2 regions of the Brevundimonas sp. 'scallop' genome follow, and region 2 is predicted to be linked to the other one. Evidence: predicted binding sites of a transcription regulator. Region 2 holds the regulator's gene; the other holds the start of a gene.
What was found. The regulator HrcA, encoded in region 2, represses chaperone genes, less so after heat shock. The targets are predictions, from matches to a motif close to GTTAGCANTCNNNNNNNNNGANTGCTAAC.
Positions count from the first base shown of each region.

Region 1: a site for HrcA is predicted at 9,951-9,979, ahead of groES (co-chaperone GroES). Genes of this name have one in related genera too.

Region 1 is NZ_CP039382.1:149,764-161,222, reverse strand. Features, by position in the region: gene E4341_RS00795 (AMP nucleosidase) at 1-186, opposite strand, end outside; gene E4341_RS00790 (multidrug effflux MFS transporter) at 315-1,565, shown strand; gene E4341_RS00785 (M1 family metallopeptidase) at 1,628-3,580, shown strand; gene E4341_RS00780 (DUF488 family protein) at 3,583-4,014, opposite strand; gene E4341_RS00775 (complex I NDUFA9 subunit family protein) at 4,130-5,107, shown strand; gene recQ (DNA helicase RecQ) at 5,192-7,069, shown strand; gene E4341_RS00765 (hypothetical protein) at 7,076-7,552, opposite strand; gene pgi (glucose-6-phosphate isomerase) at 7,652-9,271, shown strand; gene E4341_RS00755 (hypothetical protein) at 9,331-9,753, opposite strand; gene groES (co-chaperone GroES) at 10,052-10,339, shown strand; gene groL (chaperonin GroEL) at 10,393-11,459, shown strand, end outside.
Region 2 is NZ_CP039382.1:469,647-481,105, reverse strand. Features, by position in the region: gene glmS (glutamine--fructose-6-phosphate transaminase (isomerizing)) at 1-1,619, opposite strand, end outside; gene glmM (phosphoglucosamine mutase) at 1,781-3,127, shown strand; gene E4341_RS02300 (hypothetical protein) at 3,124-3,585, opposite strand; gene rph (ribonuclease PH) at 3,650-4,375, opposite strand; gene hrcA (heat-inducible transcriptional repressor HrcA) at 4,442-5,536, shown strand; gene grpE (nucleotide exchange factor GrpE) at 5,581-6,168, shown strand; gene E4341_RS02280 (S8 family peptidase) at 6,193-8,235, opposite strand; gene E4341_RS02275 (dienelactone hydrolase family protein) at 8,530-9,429, opposite strand; gene purH (bifunctional phosphoribosylaminoimidazolecarboxamide formyltransferase/IMP cyclohydrolase) at 9,575-11,179, opposite strand; gene E4341_RS02265 (heparinase II/III family protein) at 11,258-11,459, opposite strand, start outside.

The DNA of each region.
Region 1 (11,459 bases), 320 kb from region 2:
GCGATCCCCGTCCCAGCGGATGCGAAGTTCGGGATAGGCGAACACCCCTTCGGCGCGTTTGACCGGATCGGGCCGCGCGCCGGTGTTGACGAAATCCCGCACGGCGTCGCGCAGGTTGGTCACGGATTGGGTGTAGAGGGTTTCGAGGCGGTCCAGCGCCGCCTGTGCTGTCATCTGTTCTGTCATGACTTCCTCTAGCGAAGCTTCGCGGCTTTGGCGAGGCGCCGGCCGTTCAAACCCGATTTCGCTGCATTGCAGCAATTTATGACGGGCGTACGGTTGCGGATCGGGGCGTGACGGCGCATCTGGCCCGGATGTCTTCTTCCCTTGCGTCAGCGCCCGCCAAGAAGGAGCTCGGCTTCGTCGAGTTCGTCTGCCTCATCGCCCTGATGATGGCGCTGAATGCGCTGGCGATCGATTCCATGTTGCCGGCCCTGCCGCACATCGGCGCCGACCTGAACGTGGCGACCGACAACGACCGACAATGGGTGGTGACGGCCTATCTGCTGGGCTTCGGCGGGGCGCAGCTGTTCTATGGTCCGTTGGCGGATCGGTTTGGCCGAAAGCCCGTCCTGCTGTTCGGCGTCGGCGTCTATGTGATGTTCAGTCTGCTGGCGACCCTGGCGCCGACCTTCGAGACGCTGATCATGGCGCGCGTTGGCCAAGGTCTGGGCAGCGCCTGCACCCGCGTGCTGGCCGTCTCCATCGTGCGCGACCGGTATGAGGGACGCACCATGGCGCGGGTCATGTCGTTCAGCTTCCTGGTCTTCCTGGGCGTGCCAATCCTGGCGCCGTCGCTGGGACAACTGATCATGCTGGTCGGACCGTGGCGCTGGATTTTCGCCGGGCTGGGCCTGATCGGGGTCGGCCTGATCGTCTGGGCCAGCTTGCGCCTGCCCGAGACGCTGAAGCCCGAGGATCGGCTGCCCATTCAGGTTAAGCGTCTGACGGCGGCCTACAAGATCGCCCTGACCGACCGCACCGCCGTCGGCTACACCCTGGCCATGACGGCGATCACCGGGGCCCTGTTCGGCTTCATCAACTCGTCGCAGCAGATCTTCGCCGACGTCTTTCACGCCGAGGCGGCGTTTCCGGCGGTGTTCGCGCTGATCGCGGGCGGCATCGCCGTGGCCTCGATCGTTAATGCGCGGCTGGTGGTGAGGCTGGGTTCGCGCAAGATTTCGCACACCGCCCTGATCGGCTTCACCAGCATCGCCGCCATCCATGCGGTGGTGGCGATCAGCGGTCATGAATCGATCTGGACCTTTGCGGTGCTGCAGACCCTGACCATGTTCTGTTTCGGCCTGATCGCGGGCAATTTCGGATCGATGGCGATGGAGACGATGGGCAAGATCGCCGGCACGGCGGCCTCGATCCAGGGGTTCGTCTCCACCATCGTCGGCTCGCTGCTGGGCTTTGCGGTGGGCCAACAGTTCAACGGCACGACCATTCCGATGTCGGTCGGCTTCACTGTCTTTGGCTTGGTCGCCCTGGGCTGGGTGCTGTTCGCCGAGCGGGGACGGCTGTTCCGGGCCCATCACGCGCCGGTCGCCGCCAAGGCTTGATCTTTTTCGCGTTTCCGCGCGTTCTCCGGGCCAATCGTCAAGATCAGCCCAGGAAAACCTCGATGACGCGCAAAGCGCTCGGTCTCGTCTCCGCCCTCGCCCTGGCCGCCGCCATGGGTCTGAGCGCCTGCTCCACCACGACGGGAGGGTCGGCCATGACCCCGCCCGCCATCGCGCCGGCGCCCGGCCCCGAAGCGGTGGACGTCCACACCCATGCCCGGCCCGAGATCGCCCGCGTCGTCGATGTGGCTCTGGACCTGACCGCCGACTTCAACGCCAAGACCCTGGCGGGCACGGCGACCCTGGACATCCTGGCGATCCCGGGCGCCAACGAGATCGTGCTGGATATCCGCGATCTGGACATTCAGGACGTGCGCGACGCGGCGGGCCAGCCGCTGCGCTATGTCGTGGGCGACAACGACCCGATCCTCGGCCAACCGCTGACGGTCTATTTCCCGGCCTTCGCCGCCAATGAGCGGCGCAAGATCACCATCCGCTATTCCACCCGCCCGAACGCGGCGGCGCTGCAATGGCTGAACCCCAGCCAGACGGCGGGCGGACAGAAGCCCTATCTGTTCAGCCAGGGCCAGGCGATCCTGACCCGCACCTGGGTGCCGACCCAGGACAGCCCCGGCATCCGCCAGACCTATTCGGCCCGCATCACCGCGCCCGAAGACCTGACGGTGGTCATGAGCGCCGACCATCTGACGCCGAACGGCGAGCGGGCCGCAAACGGGATGAAGACCTGGCGCTTCCGGATGGACAATCCGATCCCGCCCTATCTGATCGCGCTGGGCGTCGGCGACATCGCCTTTGCGCCGTTCGACGGCCGCACCGGAGTCTGGACCGAGCCCAGCCGCCTGCGCGCCGCCCAGTGGGAGCTGGAACCGACCGCCCAGATGGTGACGGCGGCCGAGAAGCTGTACGGCCCGTATCGCTGGGGCCGCTACGACCTCTTGGTCCTGCCGCCCTCCTTCCCGTTCGGCGGGATGGAGAACCCGAAACTGACCTTCGCCACCCCGACCATCATCGCCGGCGATCGCTCGCTGGTGTCGCTGGTCGCGCATGAGCTGGCGCACTCCTGGTCGGGCAATCTGGTCACCAATGCGACCTGGAACGACTTCTGGCTGAACGAGGGCTTCACCGTCTATTTCGAGAACCGGATCATGGAGTCGGTCTATGGCCATGACCGCGCCATGCAGGAGCAGGTGCTGGGCTGGGACAGCCTTCAGGACACGCTGAAGTCCCTGCCGGCGGCGGACACCCGCCTGCATCTGGACCTGAAGGGCCGCGACCCCGACGACGGCATGAACGACATCGCCTATGAGAAGGGCGCCCTGTTCCTGCGGACCATCGAACGCACCGTCGGGCGGGATCGGTTCGACGCCTGGCTGCGCGGCTATTTCGACCGCAACGCCTATCGTCCCATGACCACGGCCATGTTCCTGCAAGACATCCGCGACAACCTGATCAAGGGCGACGCGGCGCTGGAAAGTCAGCTGCAGATGGACGCCTGGGTCTATCAGCCCGGCCTGCCGTCCAACGCCGTGGCGCCGGTGTCCCATGCCTTCGAGCCGGTGGATGCGGCCGCCGTCGCCTTCTTCAAGGACAAGGGACCGGCATCGGCCATTCCGTGGGCGGACTGGAACACCCAGCAGCGCCAGCGTTTCCTGGGCTGGCGTCCCGAGGGTCTGCGGACAGGCGCCGACTGGCTGACGAATGCGCAACTGGCCGATCTGGAGCGGACGCTGAACCTGGCGAACGAAGGCAACGCCGAACTGACCTTCGCCTGGCTGCAGATCGCCCTGGCCCATCGGTATCAGCCGTCGGTCGCCACGGCCGAGAAGTTCCTGACCAGCCAGGGCCGTCGCAAGTTCGTCCTGCCGCTGTTCCAGACCCTGTGGAACGAGGGCGAATGGGGCCGGGGCAATGCGCGGCGCATCTACGCCGAGGCCCGGCCGCTCTATCACCCGGTCACCAGCGGTTCGGTCGATCAATTGGTCGGAAGGCCATAAGCCTAGAGGTCAATGACCGCCACGCCGGTTTCCGCCGACAGCCGTTCCGCCAGGACGGCGCGGTGGCAGCCGGCGTGATCGGCCTCGAAGCACAGCAGGGCGACGGGTTTGTCGGCCGCCAGCGCCTTCAATCGCTCGTACTCGATCTGCGCCTGGGGCTCGGCCAGGTGATCGGCGAAGATGGCGCGCATCTCTTCGACACGGCCCTTGCGCGCCGCGTCACGTCCCGCCTTGGGCGTGCCCAGCCCGCGCAGGTGGACATAGTCGATCTTTTCGGCCTTCAGGCTCTCGCCCAGGATCGTCTTGGAAAAGCCGGCGCGGCGGGACGCGGCGACCGCGCGGACATCGACCAGGGTTTGCACGCCGGCCGTCTTCAGCCGCGCGATGACGTCGGCCTGGGTCGCGCCCTCGTAGCCAATGGTGAAAAGCTTCATCCGCCTCAGATGGGCGGCCGCGCGTCGAACGCCAGCGTGACCGTGAAGGCTCGCGTTGCGGTGCGGCGCCCTATCGTCTATCCCGCCGAAACGGATTTCGACTGGAGCTTTCCCCATGGCTGACCTCGCCCCCGGCGTCGTGACCCTCTTCGGAGGTTCGGGCTTTATCGGGTCGCAGGCGGTGCGCGCCCTGGCGCGTCGCGGCTGGCGCATTCGGGTCGCCGTGCGCAACCCAGTCCTGGCGATCGAAATCCAGCCGCTGGGCGATCCCGGGCAGATCCAGTTCATGCGCTGCGACATCACCAACCCGGCGGATGTGGCGCAGGCCGTGCGCGGCGCGGACGCCGTCGTCAATCTGGTCGGCGTCCTGCATGACGCAGGCGGCAAGCGCGGCTTCGACTCCGTCCATACCGAGGCGGCCAAGACCATCGCAGAGGCCGCCAAGGCGGCGGGCGTTGAGCGCCTGGTCCAGATCTCGGCCATCGGCGCCGACGCCGCCAGCCCCTCGGCCTATGGTCGCACCAAGGCCCAGGCCGAGGCGGGCGTTCGCGACGTCTATCCGGACGCGGTGATCCTGCGTCCGTCGCTGGTGTTCGGCGCGGGCGACAGCTTCCTCAATCGCTTCGCCGCCATGGCGACGATGGCGCCGGCCCTGCCGCTGATCGGCGGCGGCGAAACCCGGTTCCAGCCGGTCTATGTCGGCGATGTCGCCGAGGCTATCGCGCGCGGCGTGACCCGCGCGGACGCCGCCGGCCGCACCTATGAACTGGGCGGGCCGAGCCTCTATACCTTCCGCGAGGTGCTGGAGCTGGTGCGTCGTGAGACGGGCCGCGACCGGATGCTGGTTTCGGTGCCCTTCATCGTCGCCAAGCCCCTGGGTTCGCTGCTGCAACTGAGCCGGTTCGTCGGCCTGACCCCGCCGCTGACGCGCGATCAGGTGCTGATGCTGGAGAAGGACAATGTGGTCGCCGCCGATGCGCTTGGCCTCAGCGATCTGGGCATCGACCATCCGGCCGGCATGGCGGCTATCGCCCCGTCCTATCTGTGGCGCTACCGCGTCGGCGGCCAGTTCGCCGAAGCGCCCGCCCACTAAACCCTCCCCCTATGACGCCGCCGCCGGTCGCCTTCGCGGCCGGCGGCGTCTTCTGTTTGGGAACAAAGAGTGCACAGCTTAAGGATGCCGGCCACGCGCCCCCAGTTTTCCTCGACCGATACGACTGACCTGAACGACGCGCGGGCGTTGTTGGCGCGCGTCTGGGGGCACTCCGACTTCCGGGGGCTGCAGGGGCAGGTGGTCGAGCAGATCCTGTCGGGCGGCGATGTGCTGGCGGTCCTGCCGACCGGCGGCGGCAAGAGCGTCTGCTATCAGATCCCGGCCATCCTGCGCCCCGGACTGGGGTTGGTGGTGTCGCCGCTGATCGCCCTGATGACCGATCAGGTGGAGGCGTTGAAGCAGCAGGGCGTCGCGGCGGCGCGGCTGGATTCCGGGGTGTCGCTGGACGAGCGCTCGGCCATCTGGGCGGCGGCGCGGTCGGGGGAGCTGGACCTGCTCTATGTCTCGCCGGAAGGCCTGGCGGCGGGGGCCATGATGGACCGGCTGGCGGAACTGCCGCTGAGCCTGATCGCCATCGACGAGGCCCACTGTGTGTCCCAGTGGGGTCACGACTTCCGCCCCGACTATCGCAACCTGGGTCTGCTGGCCGAGCGGTTCCCCGACGTGCCCCGCATCGCGGTGACGGCGACCGCCGACGCCCGCACGCGCTACGACATTCTGCGCTCGCTTCGACTGGAAGAGGCGACGGTCTTCGTCGATAGTTTCGCGCGTCCGAACCTGCAACTGTCGGCCGAGCGCAAGGAGAGCGCGTCTCGGGCCAAGACCGACGCGCGGGTCATTGAACTGGTGCGCGAACGGCGGGGCAAGTCGGGCGTGGTCTATTGCGGCAGCCGCGACGGCTGCGACCGCGTGGCCCAGGCGCTGCGCGACGCCGGGACCAACGCCATCGCCTATCACGCCGGCATGGATACGAAGGAGCGCGACCGCCGGCTGGAACGCTTCCTGGCCGAGGAGGGCGCCGTCATGGTCGCGACCATCGCCTTCGGCATGGGCGTCGACAAGGCCGATGTCCGCTTCGTCATCCACGCCGATCCGCCCGGTTCGCTGGAGGCCTATTGGCAGGAGATCGGGCGCGGCGGTCGCGACGGCGAACCGGCCGAGGGCATCACCCTGTATGGCCCGTCCGACATCGCCTGGTCCTTGCGTCGGCTGGACAGCCGCCCGATGGCCGAGGAGGTCAAACAGGTCCAGGTCAGGAAGACCCGTCAGCTGTTCGCCATGCTGGACGGCGCCGTCTGCCGCGCCCAGGCCGTGCGGCGATATTTCGGCGAGCATGACGCCCAGCCTTGCGGCGTCTGCGACATCTGCGGCGACCCGCCCCAGCTCTATGACGCGACCGTCCCGGCCCAGAAGGCGTTGGCGGCGGTGCAGCGCTTGGGCGGCCGGTTCGGGCGCAACCGCGTCGTCGATCATCTGACCGCCCGCACCAAGGACTTGCAGCCGTGGGAGCAGCAACTGTCCACCTGGGGCATCGGGCGCGAGATTTCGCTGACCAGCTGGCGCGAGATCGTCGATCATTTGCTGTTCGAAGGTCTGCTGGCCGAGGATCCTAACGACGGCAAGCCGCTGGTCGGGCTGGGCGATCCCGAAGCGGTGCGCGCCGTCTATCGCGGCGAGCGCCAGATCGAGGTGCGTCGCGCGCCTCTGAGGGCCGATACGGCCCCGCGCCGTCGTGACCGATCGGGCGAAGGGCGCAATGCGGCGCTGGAGACGATGGACGCGGACGTCCGCGCCCGGTTCGAGGCCTTGCGCGCCTGGCGCCGCGACCGCGCCTCGGAACAGCACGTCCCGCCCTATGTCATCTTCCAGGACCGGACGCTGCTGGAGATCGCCCACGCCGAGCCGGGCGACCTGAACAGTCTGGGCGCCATTTCCGGCGTCGGTCAGTCGAAGCTGGATCGCTACGGCAAGGGCGTGCTGGAGGCGCTGGCCGCTCTCTAGAAGGCGTCAGACTTCCGGCTTGGGCGGGGCGGTGATGACTTCGACGTTGTCGTTCAGCAGATAGGACAGTTCCGACAGGGCTGTGGCGCGCTCGGCCGGGTTGGCGGCGGCCTGAACGGCCTGAACCTTCTTGGGCATGTCCTCGGAAATGCCGCGCAGGATGCATTTCAGGTCGCCGTCGGTGCCGCGTTCCTTCAGGATCAGGTGACCCTGCATGTCCAAGGCGGCCAACTGTTCCGCCTGGGCTTTGAAGCCGGTGAAGGCCTGGCTGGTGAAGAAGGCGGCGTCGTCGGCGGCCTTGGCGGCGGCCCAGCCATCGACGACAGCCTTCAGGCTGGCCGAGCGTGAGATGATGTCAGCGAACAGCGGCTCGCCCGCCACCGAGATCGGCGCGCCGGGCGCGGCGGCCGGCTGTTCGGCGGCCAGGGCCACCGAGGGATTGGACATCGCCAGGGCGATCGTGAGAGCAAGGCCGCAGGACATGGAGGTGACTTCCTGTTTCAGCGTCCGCTGGGACGTTGAACCTGAATACGCCCCAGCCGTAAACGAGTGTTTACCCTGTCATTCCCGATGGAGACGACGATGACCCGCGACGCCGCCTGGACCGCCTTCGACCAAGCCGCCGCCGAGGCCGCCTCCGTGCGGATCGTGGATCAGTTCGCCGCCGATCCTGACCGGCTGGCGCGGATGTCGGTCGAGGCTGCGGGGCTCTATCTGGACTTGTCGAAACAGAGCTGGACCAAGGCCGCCTTCGACGCCTGTCTGAATCTGGCGCGCGCCAGCGACGTGGAGGGACGTCGCGCGGCCCTTTTCGCCGGCGAGGCCGTCAATCTGACCGAAGGGCGGGCGGTGCTGCACCCGGCCCTGCGCGCCGCGTCGGGCGCCGACTTCAAGGCCCTGGGTGAGCCGGTCTCGGCTGAGGTGGACGCCGTGCGGGCGGACATGAAGGCCTATGCCGACGCCGTGCGGTCGGGCGCCGAGGCGGGCGCGACGGGGCGCAAGTTCGAGGCGATCGTCCATGTCGGCATCGGCGGGTCGGACCTGGGGCCGCGCGTGGTCTGGGACGCCCTGCGCCCACTCGATCCGGCCATCGATCTGCGCTTCGTCGCCAATATCGACCCGCGCGACATGGCCGAGGCGTTGACCGGCCTCGATCCCGAAACCACCCTGGTCGTGGTCGTGTCCAAGACCTTCACCACCCAGGAAACCCTGGCCAATGCAGAGGCGGCCAAGGCTTGGCTGGCTGCGTCGCTGCCGGCCGAGGGGATGACCAAACACTTCATCGGGGTGACGGCGGCGCCGGACAAGGCGGCGGCCTTTGGCTGCGGCCGGACGTTCGCTTTCCGGGACTGGGTCGGCGGGCGCTATTCCCTGTGGTCGGCGGTCAGCCTGTCGTGCGGCATCGCCCTGGGCTGGGACGTGTTCGAAGGGATGCTGGCGGGCGCCGCCGCGATGGACGACCATTTCGTGTCGGCCCCGCTGGAGCGGAACGCCCCGGTTCTGCTGGCCCTGGCCCAGGTGTTCAACGTCGATGGCCTGAACCGGCCGGCGCGTACGGTGGCGCCCTACGCCCACGCCCTGCGTCGCCTGCCGTCCTTCCTGCAGCAGCTGGAGATGGAGTCGAACGGCAAGCGGGTGCATCGCGACGGCACGCCGGTGACGCGCCAGACCTGCCCCGTCGTCTTCGGCGAGCCCGGCACCACCGGTCAGCACGCCTTCTTCCAACAGATCCATCAGGGGCCGCAGACCGTCCCGGCCGAGTTCGTGATCGTAGCCAAGACTCATGGTGACGCGCCGGAGGCGCCCCCAGAAGCGCCTTTGTGGTCCAACGCCCTGGCTCAGGGCCAGGCCCTGATGCTGGGCAAGACGACAGAGGCCGCCAAGGCCGAAGGGTTGGCGCAAGGATTGTCGGAGGAAGAGGCGACGCGCCTGGCGTCCCACCGCACCTTCACCGGCAACCGTCCGTCGACCGCCATTGTCATGGAGCGGCTGACGCCCGAAACCCTGGGGGCGCTGCTGGCCCTGTATGAGCACAAGACCTTCGTCGAGGGCGTGATCTGGGACATCAACAGTTTCGACCAATGGGGCGTCGAACTGGGCAAGGTCCTGGCCAAGGCGATCCTGAAGGACGTGGACGCGGGCGGCCCCTCGGCGGACCTGGATCCGTCCACGGCGGCCCTGATGCGCCGCGTGATGGGCTGACGCGAAAAGGGCCCGTCCTTGCCGGACGGGCCCTTCCAGTCATCTAGACTGTCAAACGCTTACCAGCGGCGGTCGTAGCGGTAGTCGCGATCATTGCGATAGTCGCGGCGGTCATAGCGCGAGTCGTAACGGCGGCCGTCGTAGCGGTAGTCGTAGCCCGAGCGGCTGCGATCGATGCCGTGCTCGCGCTCCCAATGGCCTTGGTTACGGTAGCACTGGCCGCCGCGGTAGTATTCGCAGCCCGAGCCGCGGTTGGAGGCCACTGCGCCCAGCGCCGCGCCGGCCAGGGCGCCGCCCGCGATGTAGCTGCCATCGCCGTTGCCATAGATGGCGCCGGCCAGACCGCCCACCGCAGCGCCGATCAGTGCGTTGCGACCGGTGTTGTCGCGATCGCGCGATTGGGCGGAAGCCGGAGCGGCCATCAGGCTCAGGGCCACGACGGGGGCGGCGGCGACCGCAGTGATCTTCAGCAGCTTGGACATTTTGGTCTCCTTGTTTGCTTGCCGATCTGCGTTTCCGGGGCGGGAAGGCATCCAGCGTTGAGGCCTTTCTATCGCTCCCAGTTTGAACGACCCCGGAGGCCGGCATTCATTTTCGGTTCATTTGTCACAGAGAATTCGCGCGGCGATCCATCGCCGCCGCTTGACGATGACCCCCCATCTGCCTAACTCCCGCTCGCGTTAGCACTCTCGCTGGTCGGCTGCCAAAACGGCGATCGCGAGAGCGCCGCACACCGTTTCAAAAACGCCCCGATCCGGGGGTTTTACAGGGAGAAGTCCGATGGCGTTCCGTCCGCTCGGCGACCGCGTGCTGGTCAAGCGCGTTGAAGAAGAATCCAAGACCAAGGGTGGGATCATCATCCCCGACACCGCCAAGGAAAAGCCGCAGGAAGGCGAAGTCGTCTCCGTCGGCCCTGGCGCCCGCGACGACACCGGCAAGGTCAATGCTCTGGAGCTGAAGGCCGGCGACCGCATCCTGTTCGGCAAATGGTCCGGCACGGAAGTGAAGATCGACGGCGAAGACCTGATCATCATGAAGGAATCCGACGTCCTGGGCGTGCTGTCCTAAGCACCCGACGTCCGACGTTCTTCAATCAACCCATATAGATAGGAGCTGCCCGCATGGCCGCTAAAATCGTACACTTCAACACCGACGCGCGCGACAAGATGCTGCGCGGCGTCAACGTGCTCGCCAACGCCGTCAAGGTGACGCTGGGGCCTAAGGGCCGCAACGTCGTGATCCAGAAGTCGTTCGGCGCTCCGCGCTCGACCAAGGACGGCGTGTCGGTCGCCAAAGAGATCGAGCTGGAAGACGCCTTCGAGAACATGGGCGCCCAGATGATCCGCGAAGTCGCTTCGAAAACGAACGACAAGGCGGGTGACGGCACCACCACCGCAACCGTTCTGGCTCAAGCCATCGTGCAAGAGGGCCTGAAGGCCGTCGCCGCCGGCATGAACCCGATGGATCTGAAGCGCGGCATCGACAAGGCCGTCGGCCTGGTGCTGGAAGAGATCAAGTCGAACTCCAAGCCCGTTTCGAACAACTCGGAAATCGCCCAGGTCGGCACCATCTCGGCCAACGGCGACTCGGAAATCGGTGAGCTGATCGCTCAGGCGATGGCCAAGGTCGGCAACGAAGGCGTCATCACCGTCGAGGAAGCCAAGACCGCCGACACCACCGTTGACGTCGTCGAAGGCATGCAGTTCGACCGCGGCTACCTGTCGCCTTACTTCATCACCAACGCCGACAAGATGGAGGCCCAACTCGAAGAGCCGCTCATCCTGCTGTTCGAGAAGAAGCTGACCTCGCTGCAAGCCATGCTGCCGATCCTGGAAGCCGTGGTGCAGTCGGGCCGTCCGCTGCTGATCATCGCCGAGGACATCGAAGGCGAAGCCCTGGCGACCCTGGTCGTCAACAAGCTGCGTGGCGGCCTGCGCGTCGCCGCCGTCAAGGCTCCGGGCTTCGGCGATCGCCGCAAGGCCATGCTGGAAGACATCGCCATCCTGACGGGCGGCCAGGTCATCTCGGAAGACCTGGGCATCAAGCTTGAGAGCGTCACCATCGACATGCTCGGCAAGGCCAAAAAGGTCACCATCACCAAGGACGACACCACCATCGTCGAAGGCGTCGGCGGCAAGGACGAGATCGAAGCCCGCGTGGCCCAGATCAAGCGCCAGATCGAAGACAC
Region 2 (11,459 bases):
ATGACCGGGCCGCCCCGTGCGGCGACCTCCTGCAGGTTGGACGCGGTCTTTTCGAACACATCGTCAAGCGGAGCCAGGGCGATGGTCGGGGTCTCTTCGTCGATCAGGGCGATGGGGCCGTGTTTCAACTCTCCGGCGGCAAAGCCCTCGGCGTGGATATAGCTGATCTCCTTCAGCTTCAGCGCGCCTTCCATCGCCAGCGGGAACATGGCCCCGCGCCCCAGGAACAGGACGTCGTCCGCCTTTGACAGATCGTGGGTCACGGCGCGGATGCTGTCGCCCATCGTCAGGGCCTCGGCGATCAGGCGCGGGCTTTCGAACAGAGCCTTGACCAGTTCGGCCTCGTGAGCCGCATCGATCCGGCCGCGCGCCACGCCCGCCGCCACGGCCAGAGCCAAGAGCGCGGCAACCTGGGCGGTGAAGGCCTTGGTCGAGGCGACGCCGATCTCGGGTCCGGCATGGGTGGGCCACAGGACGGCGGCTTCGCGCGCCATCGAGGATGAGTGAACATTGACGACAGCGGCGGTCTGCAACCCCTGCGTCTTGCACCAGGTCAGGCTGGCCAGGGTGTCGGCCGTCTCGCCCGACTGGCTGACGGCGACCGCCAGGGTAGATTTCGAGACGGCCGGCGAGCGATAGCGGAACTCCGACGCGATCTCGACGTCGCAGGGCAGGCCCGCCAGCTTCTCGAAGGCGTAACGGCCGATCTGGCCGGCGTAGAAGGCGGTGCCGCAGGCGACGATCTGGAGGCGGTCGATGGCGGCGAAATCGACGGGATTGGTCTTGGCCTTGCCGGTCACCAGGTCGAGATATTCCGACAGGGTGTGCTGGACGCTGTCGGGCTGTTCATGGATTTCCTTCTCCATGAAGTGGCGATATTCGCCCTTCTCGACCATGGCCGATGAGGCCGAGACCTGGACGATGGCGCGTTCGACCGGCTTGCCCGCCACGTCGAACATCTGGGCGCCGGCCTTGGTCACGGCGACGTAATCGCCCTCTTCCAGATAGGAAATCTTCTGCGTGAACGGACCGACGGCCAGCGCGTCCGAGCCCAGATACATTTCGTCCTCGCCCCAGCCGACCACCAAGGGGCTGCCGCGTCGCGCGCCCAGGATCAGGTCGTCCGTCCCGTCGATCAGCACCGCCAGCGCATAGGCGCCGGTCAGGCGATCCAGAGTGGTCTTGAACGCCTCCAGCGGCGCGCGACCCGTATTCAATTCGGCGTCCAGCAGGTGGGCGATGACCTCGGTGTCGGTCTGGCTTTCAAAGACATGGCCTTCGGCGGCCAGCTCGGCTTTCAGCTCGGCGAAGTTTTCGATGATGCCGTTATGGACCAGGGTGACACGACCGGCCTTGTGTGGGTGGGCGTTGGCGGTCGTGGGCGCGCCGTGCGTGGCCCAGCGGGTATGGCCGATGCCGACCGTCGCGGTCATCGGCTCCTCGACCAGAACGGCCTCCAGATTGCGGATCTTTCCTTTGGCGCGGCGGCGCTCGACCGAGCCGTCCACGACGGCGGCGACGCCGGCGGAATCATAGCCGCGGTACTCCAGCCGTTTCAGGCTGTCGATCAGCCGGGGAACGACAGGACCATTGCCGGTGACGCCGATGATGCCGCACATGAGCGAAGGCTCCGAGAAATCAGGAAAAGGGCGCCGCTTTGCACTGGCGGCGATCCGGGGCTAAGCCACAGATCAAGCCCCATCGGCCGTCTATGCAATCTTAAGGCGGACCGCATCAAAAAAGGGGTTTCGGAACGTTACCCGAAACAAAGGACCGCACCTTGGGCGACAGAAAATATTTCGGCACCGACGGCATTCGCGGCCGCGCCAACACCTATCCGATGACGGCCGAGGTCGCGCTGCGCGTGGGTCTGGCCGCAGGGAAACTGTTCCGCACCGACGACGACCGCCGCCATCTTGTGGTGATCGGCAAGGACACGCGCCTGTCCGGCTATACGATCGAGCCAGCCCTGGTCGCCGGTTTCGCTTCGGTCGGAATGGACGTGCGCACCTTCGGTCCCGTCCCGACGCCCGGCGTGGCCATGCTGACCCGGTCGATGCGCGCCGATCTGGGCGTGATGATCTCGGCCTCGCACAACAACTATGCCGACAACGGCATCAAGCTGTTCGGGCCGGACGGCTACAAACTCTCGGACGAGATCGAGCTGAAGATCGAGGCCATGATGGACCAGGGTCTGGACCAAGGCCTGGCGCCGTCGAACAAGCTAGGCCGGGTCAAACGCATCGACGACGCCCAGGCCCGCTATATCGAGATCGCCAAACAGGCCTTCCCCAAGCGGCTAACGCTGCAAGGGCTGCGTATCGCCGTCGATTGCGCCAACGGCGCCGGCTACAAGGTCGCGCCCACCACCCTGTTCGAACTGGGCGCCGAAGTCTTCCCCGTGGGCGTGACCCCGAACGGCACCAACATCAACGCCGAGTGCGGCTCGACCCATCCGGCGACCCTGGCCGATGCGGTCAAACGCTACCGCGCCGATATCGGCATCGCCCTGGACGGCGACGCCGACCGACTGATCATCTGCGACGAGACGGGTCGGGTCGTGGACGGCGATCAGATCATGGCCTTGGTCGGCCTGGACTGGGCTAGGCGCGGCCTCCTGACCGGCGGGGGCGTGGTGGCCACCGTCATGTCCAACCTGGGGCTGGAGCGCAAACTCAAGTCCGAAGGCCTGACGCTGGAGCGGACCAAGGTCGGCGACCGCTATGTCATGGAAAGGATGCGCGAAGGCGGCTTCAACATCGGCGGCGAACAGTCGGGCCACATCATCCTGCACGACCACGCCACGACCGGCGACGGCCTGATGGCGGCGCTGCAGGTGCTGGCCGTCCTGGTCGAATCCGGCAAGCCGATGAGCGAACTGGCCCGCCAGTTCGATCCCGTTCCGCAAAAGCTGGAGAACGTTCGCTTCACCGCCGACAAGCCGCTGGAAACCGACACGGTCAAGGCCGCCATCGCCGAGGCCGAGGCGGCGCTGAACGGCTCGGGCCGCCTGCTGGTGCGGCCATCGGGCACGGAAAAACTGATCCGCGTCATGGCCGAGGGCGACGACGAGGCGCTGGTGAAGCGGGTGGTGGCCGATGTGGCGGGCGCGGTGCGCTCAGCCTAAGGCTTGCACGCCGCCGGCGGGTCGCCGTCGCGTGCCCACAGTTTGCAGGACCGGTCGATCTCCCCCTGGATGAGGTCGCAGGGGTTGGCGGCGTTGCAGGGCGGGCGGGTCGCCGGGCTGACCTGAATGCAGCGCTCGACCAGCCGGGCCGAGGCGGCGGCGCCTATGGCGTCGCGGCAAGGAACCTCGCTGACCGGCACCGGCTGAGCGGGCATGTCCGGTCCTTCGGGAATGCTGGCCTCGGGGTCCTCGGCCGGTTTGGCGGCTTCCTTCTCCGCAGCCGCCGGCTTGGCGGGCGGGGCAGGCGGCGGAGCGTCCGGCGCCAATGGAACCGCGTCGATGACGTTGCTGCTTGCCGCCGTGTCTCCGGACCCAGGCTGATCGGCTGGATCAGCGCGCTGACATCCGGCCATCAACACAACGCAGGCGGCCATCGAAAGCCAGGGGGATCGACGCATCGACTTGTCTCCGGTCAGGACTGACCGGACGAGGATGCCCGTCCGCGCCCCGAGGTGAAACCCCCTATCGCTTCACCGCCGCCAAGGCCGCTTTCTGCAGGGCGAACAGTTCGGTGCAGCCGATCTCGGCTAGCGAAAACAGCCGGTCGAACTCGGCGCGCGAGAAGCCGCGCTTCTCGCCGGTGGCCTGGACCTCGACGATCTGGCCGGAGCCGGTCAGGACGAAGTTCGAATCCGCCTCGGCCTCGGAATCCTCTTCGTAATCCAGGTCCAGCACCGGCACGCCGTCGCAGACGCCGCACGATACGGCCGCCACCTGATCCGTGATCGGGTCGGCCTTAAGCACGCCCTCGTCGCGCAGATAGTTCAGGGCCAGGCTCATGGCGACCCAGGCGCCGGTGATCGACGCCGTGCGGGTGCCGCCGTCGGCCTGGATGACGTCGCAATCGATCAGCACCTGACGTTCGCCGAGCGCCTTGAGGTCCACCACGGCGCGCAGGGAGCGGCCGATCAATCGCTGGATCTCTTGCGTGCGGCCCGACTGTTTGCCGGCGGCGGCTTCACGACGCCCGCGCGTGTGGGTGGCGCGGGGCAGCATGCCGTATTCAGCGGTCACCCATCCCTGGCCCGTGTTGCGCATCCAGCCCGGCACCTTGTCCTCGATCGAGGCGGTCACCAGCACCTTGGTGTTGCCGAAGCTGATCAGGCACGAACCCTCGGCATAGCGGTTGACGCCGGTCTCGATGGTCACGGGACGCAGTTGATCGTCGGTGCGTTGCGAATGGCGCATGGGAGGGATCCTTGGAAGTCTGACCTTGGAAGCTGTCGCGGCGGTGCTTATCCTGAAACCGTGAGCCTGTATGCCCCGAAAAACCCGCCGTTCGACGCCGGCCAGTCCCTCGCGGGACTGGCGGGGCTGGATGCGCGGGCGCGCGACATCTTCCGTCGCATCGTGGAAAGCTATCTGGAGACAGGCGAGCCGGTCGGGTCGCGGACTTTGTCGCTGGGCGGCATCGCCCTGTCGCCTGCCTCGATCCGCAACACCATGCAGGATCTTACCCTCGCGGGCCTGCTGGCGGCGCCCCACACCTCGGCCGGGCGCATCCCGACCCATGCAGGCCTTCGCCTGTTCGTCGACGGCCTGCTGGAAGTCGGCGACCTGACCAAGGAAGAGCGTCGCGAGATCGACGGGCGGCTCGCCGGACGCGGCCGGAACTTCGAGTCCGCCTTGGACGAGGCCTCGAACCTGCTGTCAGGCCTGGCCGGCGGCGCGGGCGTCGTATCGAGCCCGGTCCGTGATTCCGGCGTCAAACATGTCGAGTTCGTCGCCCTGGGCGGCGATCAGGCCCTGGCGGTCATCGTCGCTGACGACGGCACGGTCGAAAACCGCATCATGACCCTGTCGGCAGGCGTCACGCCTTCGACTCTTGTCGAGGCCTCCAACTTTCTGAACGCCCGCCTGCGCGGCCGCCCTTTCGCCGACGCCAAGCGGGAGATGACCCAGGAGTTGGAAATCGCACGGCGTGAACTGGACCAGACCGCCGCCCGCCTGGTCGAGGACGGATTCGCTGCGTGGTCCGGCGGCCAGGATCGCGAGCGCGCCCTGATTGTGCGGGGCCGCGCCAACCTGCTTCAGGACCGGGAAGGCTTGGCCGATCTGGAGCGGGTCCGCGTCCTTTTCGATGATCTGGAGCAGAAGGAACAGCTGATCGGCCTGCTGGACGGCGTCGATGCGGCGCAGGGCGTACGCATTTTCATCGGCGCCGAGACACGGTTGTTTTCACTTTCGGGTTCCGCCGTGATCGCGGCGCCCTATATGAGCGGCCGACAGCGGGTTCTTGGCGCCATCGGCGTCATAGGCCCCGCACGACTGAACTACGCCCGTGTCATTCCGTTGGTGGACTATACCGCCCGGGTGCTGGGCCGGATGCTGGACGGGAACGACAAGTGAGCGACAAGCCCCTTAACGACGAACTAAACGCCGTGGACGCCGACATGGCCGAAACCAACGCCGAACACGGCCTGGACGCTCATCCGTCAGACGATCTGGCGCCGCTGGACGCCGTGATCGCCGAGCGTGACGAATGGAAGGACCGCGCCCTGCGCGTCGCCGCCGAGATGGAGAATCTGAAGCGCCGTTCGGAAACGCAGCAGAATGACGCCCGCGCCTTCGCCATCCAGCGCTTCGCCAAGGACCTGCTGGGCGTCGCCGACAATCTGGAACGCGCCCTGATGGCTGCGCCCAAGGACGCCGAGGGCGCGACCGCCGGTCTGGTGACCGGGTTGGAACTGACGCAGAAGGCCCTGCTGCAAGCCTTCGACGCCAACGGCCTGAAGCGCGTCGCGCCCCAGGCCGGCGAGGCCTTCAATCCGCATCTCCACCAGGCGATGATGGAACAGCCGTCCGAGACCGTGCCCGGCGGATCGGTGATCCAGACCATGCAGTCCGGTTTTGAACTGTTCGGCCGCACCGTGCGCCCCGCCATGGTGGTCGTCGCCGCCAAGGGATCCGGCACCCAAACTCCCAACCCCTATGGCGCCGCCCCCGTCGCCGACGGTCAGGCCTTCGACGGCAAGGCCTGATCCGCGGCCTTCAGGCGGCGTCGGTCAGAACTGACGCCGCCAGGCTCCGATCAAGGCGAACTCCGGCGGCGCGTCTGCGACATGGCGCGGCGCGCGGCTGGCGACCGCTTGCAGCGTCATGCTGGACCCATCCCACAGCCGACGTTCGCCACCGAGGATAAAGTCGATCTGGCGGCCGCTGGGCGTCGCCGAGAAGCTGCGGCGCGAATAGGTCAGCGGATCGAAATATTCGACAGGAACATCCGCCAGCATGGCCGAGAAGGTTCCGCGCTCGATCCTGAGCGGCTGAGCCAGGGTCAAGCTGATCCGGTCACAGATCATCGAACAGCCCGTCAAGAGCCCCAGCCGCCAATTCGAACTGATCGCCGCCTGATCCATCGACAGGAACCGACCCTCAATCCGCGTAGACCCCATCCCCGCCTCGCCGATCAGGCTCAGGCCCGGCCGCAGGGTCCAGTCGCCACCCAACGAATAGAAGCTGGTCCGTGACGGCAGGGCGAAGTCGGACCCACCCGGCAGGAAGGCGCCCAAGGGTCCGAGACGTTCATCCAGGGCGCCGACGCTGAACGACAGACCGCCCTCCGCTCCGCGCCATCCGATCGCCGCGCGACTATAGGTCGAGGCGTCCTGCTCGACACGACGCAGCGGCATCCGGCGATCGCCGCCTCCGCTTTCGCCCGAGACCGTCACCGCGCCGAACCGCAGGGCGCCCCGCACTGCGTGGTCGGCCTGGGCCAAGGCGGCGAAACCGTCGCCCGCCGCGCCGTTGAACGGCGATGTCGCCCCGCCCTTTCCTTGCCAGACCGAAAAATTCATACGGCCTGTGGAGACGTCAAGCATCGCCTCCTGACGCGGCTCGTCCCCCATCCAGGGCGCATCATACAGATCGTGACGAGGCGTGATCGGGTCGGGTCGAGCGCTGGGTTGGGCCGCGATCAAGTTCAATTGACCGCCGCCCGGCAGAGCCAGGCTGGTTGTCGCCGTGGTATTCTGCTCGAACGGCGCCGCCTGATAGGATCGGCTCGGCGCAGTCGGATAGGCGCCGCCCAGTTGGACGGCGAACATCCGATCGTAGGCGTCGTAAAGCACCGTGTTCAGCGCCGTTTGGCGACCGAAAGCGTCTCCGAACGCCGCGCCGACGAAGCTGCCCGGTTCGCTCATGCTGACGATGGAGCTTCCGTCCGCCATCGGCGTCGAGGTCGTTCCGACCGGTCTGAACGCGCCGGCCATGTCCAGCAGGCCGCGCCCATAAACGATGTCCGTGCCGGGATCGCCGGCGTCGCGTGCGGTCGTCAGCAAGATATCCAGAGCGGCACGCGCCGACAGATTGGGGAAGGCCTGCATCAGCAAAGCGAGCGCGCCGGACACATGCGGCGCCGAGAAGGATGTGCCGTTGACGCGCCAACACGACGTGCCCTCGCACCCAGTGATCACATCCTCGCCCGGCGCAGAAATATAGCCGGCCGCCGTATCCCCTGCCCGGTTCGAGAAGCTGGACATCGCATCGGTCGCACCGTGCGATCCGACCGCGATGACGCTGCCAGCAAACCGGGGGTCGATGGCGTAACGCGCGGGCCAGCCCGGATTGGCGTTTCCGTCATTGCCCGATGAGGCCACGATCACGGCGCCCGAGTTGACCGCGCGCAACAGCGCCGACTCGAACGCCGAGCCCAGCCGCCCATCGCCGCCCAGCGACATGTTGATGATCTTGACGCCATTGGCGACGGCGTAGTCCAGCGCGCGCACCAGATCCGAACTGCTGAAACAGACCTCGGTATTCTTGTCCGTACAGTCAGAGATATCGGTGCGGATCGACAGGATGGTCGAATTGTACGCCACCCCGATCGTGCCGAACCCGTTGAAGTTCGAGGCGATCACGCCCGACACGCGCGTGCCGTGGCTGCTTGACGCCACATAGGGCGTATTGCGCCCCAGGACGATGTCCGTCGAGGCGCTGGAGATACGCCCCTCCAACTCTGGCAAGGTATTTGCAATGCCGGAGTCGACGACGGCGACGGTGACGCCGGCTCCAGTCGCCCCGGCCTGCCAAGCGGATTGGACCTTCATATTGGCCAGGCCGTAGTTCCGCAGATACTCGCTCGACGTGACCGAAGGAGGGGGCGGCGGCGGAGGCGGTGGTGGGGGCGGAGGTGGGGGAGGCGGCGGGGGTGGCGGGGGCGGAGGAACGGGGGGCGTGATCGTGCCGCCGCCGCCACCGCCTCCACCACCGCCTCCGCACGCTGCGAGAGGCAGAAACAGCAGGCCGATACCCAGGACGATCGCCCCGCGAAGCCGCAATCCGTTCACGCCCTACCCTCCCATACTCGGGCTGCTCCCCGCAGCCTTGGCACCAGTAACGCCCTAATTCTTTAACGCTTTATCGAACGTCGCCAGCAATTTGGACCAGCCGTCCTTGGCGTCTGCTTCCGAGTAGCTTGCGCGGTAGTCGGCGTGGAAGCCGTGCTGGGCGTCGGGATAGACGATGATCTGGCTGCCGGTCTGGCCGGCGCGCGCCAGGGCCTCGCGCATCCGTTCGACGCTGGCCAATGGGATGCCCTGATCCTTGCCGCCGTACAGGCCGAGCACGGGCGCCTTGAGATCGTCGGCGATGTCGACCGGCCAGGGTTGGCCCGATGAGATCTGAACCGGCGTGGCGTCTGCGGCGGGCGCCAGACGGCCGTACCAAGCCACGCCGGCGCCGATGGCGGCGAAGCGGGCCGCCGCCTGCCACACGACCTTGCCGCCCCAACAATAGCCTGTGATGCCGACCTTTCCGTCCTTGGACCACGACTGCTGGCTGGCCCATTCCAGCGTCGCTGACAGGTCGCCCATCACCTGCTCATAGTTGGCCGCCCCGACGATCTGCATGATCCGCTGCATGTCCGACAGCGGCGCGGGATCCTCGACCCGGACGAAGAAGGCCGGCGCAATGGCGGCGTATCCCTGCTTGGCCAGACGGCGGCAGATGTCGCGGATATATTCGTGGACGCCGAAGATCTCGGACACCACCACCACGACCGGGAACGGGCCGTCGCCCGCCGGCCGGGCGACATAGGCCGGAAGCTGGAACCCGTCCGGGGCGGCATAGGTCACGGTCTCGGTGGACAGACCCTCGGCGTCGGTCGTGATGGGCTTGGCTTCCTTGGCCAGGGCCGCGACCGCATAGCCGGAAAACAGCAAGCCCCCCAAGGCACCCAGGGTTCGACGGCTCAGTTTCAGGTCGTCGGCGGTCTGGCCTTCAGGGCGGATCAGCACGGTCATGGGACGCTCCAACGCGGGAAAGACGTCAGAGCATCACGGCTGACGGCAGTCGTCCAGTCACGATAAGGCGCGCTTTAAAGCGGGAAGAAGGGCGCTCAAGCAGTCCGATGCCGCGCGTCGAGCGTTAGCGCCCTTCCTTCCAAGATTAGTGCCTGAAGACCCGCACGCCGGTGAAGGCCATGGCGATGCCTTTCTCGTCGGCGGCGGCGATGACCTCGGCGTCTCGCATCGAGCCGCCGGGCTGGATCACCGCCGTGGCCCCGGCCGCGACGGCTTCCAGCAAGCCGTCGGCGAAGGGGAAGAAGGCTTCGGACGCGCAGGCCGACCCCTCGGCCAAGGACTGGGTCAGACCCTTGGCTTCTCCGGCTTCCTTTGCGCGAATAGCGGCGATGCGGGCGCTGTCGCGGCGGTTCATCTGGCCCGCGCCTATGCCGGCGGTCTGGCCGTCCTTGGCGTAGACGATGGCGTTGGACTTGACGTGTTTGGCCACGGTGAAGGCGAACAGCATGTCCTGGATCTCGGTCGGCGTCGGCTGGCGCTGGGTGACGATCTTCAGGTCCGACGGCTTGATCAGCGACCGGTCGCGGCTCTGGACCAGGAAGCCGCCGGCGACCGAGCGGAACACCTCGCCCGGCCCATGCGGATCGGGCAGGCCGTCGGTGATCAGCAGGCGCAGGTTCTTCTTGGCGGCGAAGACGGCCTTGGCCTCGTCGTCGGCGCCGGGGGCGATGACGACCTCGGTGAAGATGCCGGTGATGGCGCGGGCGTCATCGCCGTTCAGCGGACGGTTGACCGCGATCACGCCGCCGAAGGCCGAGACGGCGTCGCACTCCAGCGCGCGGGCATAGGCTTCGGACAGATCCTTGCCCACGGCCACGCCGCACGGGTTGGCGTGTTTGACGATGACGACGGCCGGCTGTTCAAACTCCGCGACCAGCTCATAGGCGGCGTCGGCGTCGGCGATGTTGTTGTAACCCAGTTCCTTGCCCTGAACCTGTTCTGCATAGGCCACGCCCGGACGACGCTCGCCGGTACGGTAGAAGGCGCCCGTCTGATGCGGGTTCTCGCCATAGCGCAGAGTCTGGGCCAGGGATCCGGCGATCGACTTGCGGGCCGGGGCGGCATCCTCGATTTGACCGGCAAACCAGCTGGAGACAGCGGCGTCATAGGCGGCGGTGCGGGCGAAGGCGCGGGCGGCCAGGCGTTTGCGCAGGGCCAGATCGGTCGAGCCTTCGGCTTTCAGCGCCTCAAGGATCAGGCCGATGCTCTCGCCGTCGACTGCGACGGCGACATAGCCGTGGTTCTTGGAGCCCGAGCGGATCATGGCCGGGCCGCCGATGTCGATATTCTCGACCGCCGCCTCGAACGCGCCGCCGGCCGCGACGGTGCTTTCAAACGGATAAAGGTCGATCCAGACGATATCGATGGCGCTGATGCCGTGGTCGCTCATGGCCTGGGCATGGTCGGCCGCGTCACGCACGCCCAACAGGCCGCCGTGAACGATGGGGTGCAGGGTCTTGACCCGGCCGTCCATCATCTCGGGGAAGCCCGTCAGATCGGCCACGTCCTTGACCGGCAGGCCCAGCTTCTCGATCGCCGCGCGCGTACCGCCGGTCGAGACCAGTTCGACGCCCAGATCGTGCAGGGTGCGGGCTGCGTCCCCCAGCCCGGCCTTGTCGGACAGGGAGATCAGGGCGCGTTGCGGCTTGACCCGATCAGGGGCGGGCGGAAAGTCGGGAGCGGCGGGCATGGGCGGCGTCCGTGATGGCAGGGGAGGATGGCGCGCCGTCTAGACCCAAACCGCTTCGCCGTCACCCCACGGACGGTTTCAGGTCGGTTCGCCGCTTGCGCCGGCCGGGCTCAACTTCCAGCGGATCTTGGTCTCGCTGTCGGTGCGGGCCGAGCCGCGCACCACGATCTGAAGGGAGCGGCGGGTCAGGCCGGCGTCGATATGGACGCTGGGCTCGATGGCCACGTCCGGTCCGTCGGTCCTGAACCACCAGCCCCGGCCCGAGGCGCCGCGCAGCAGG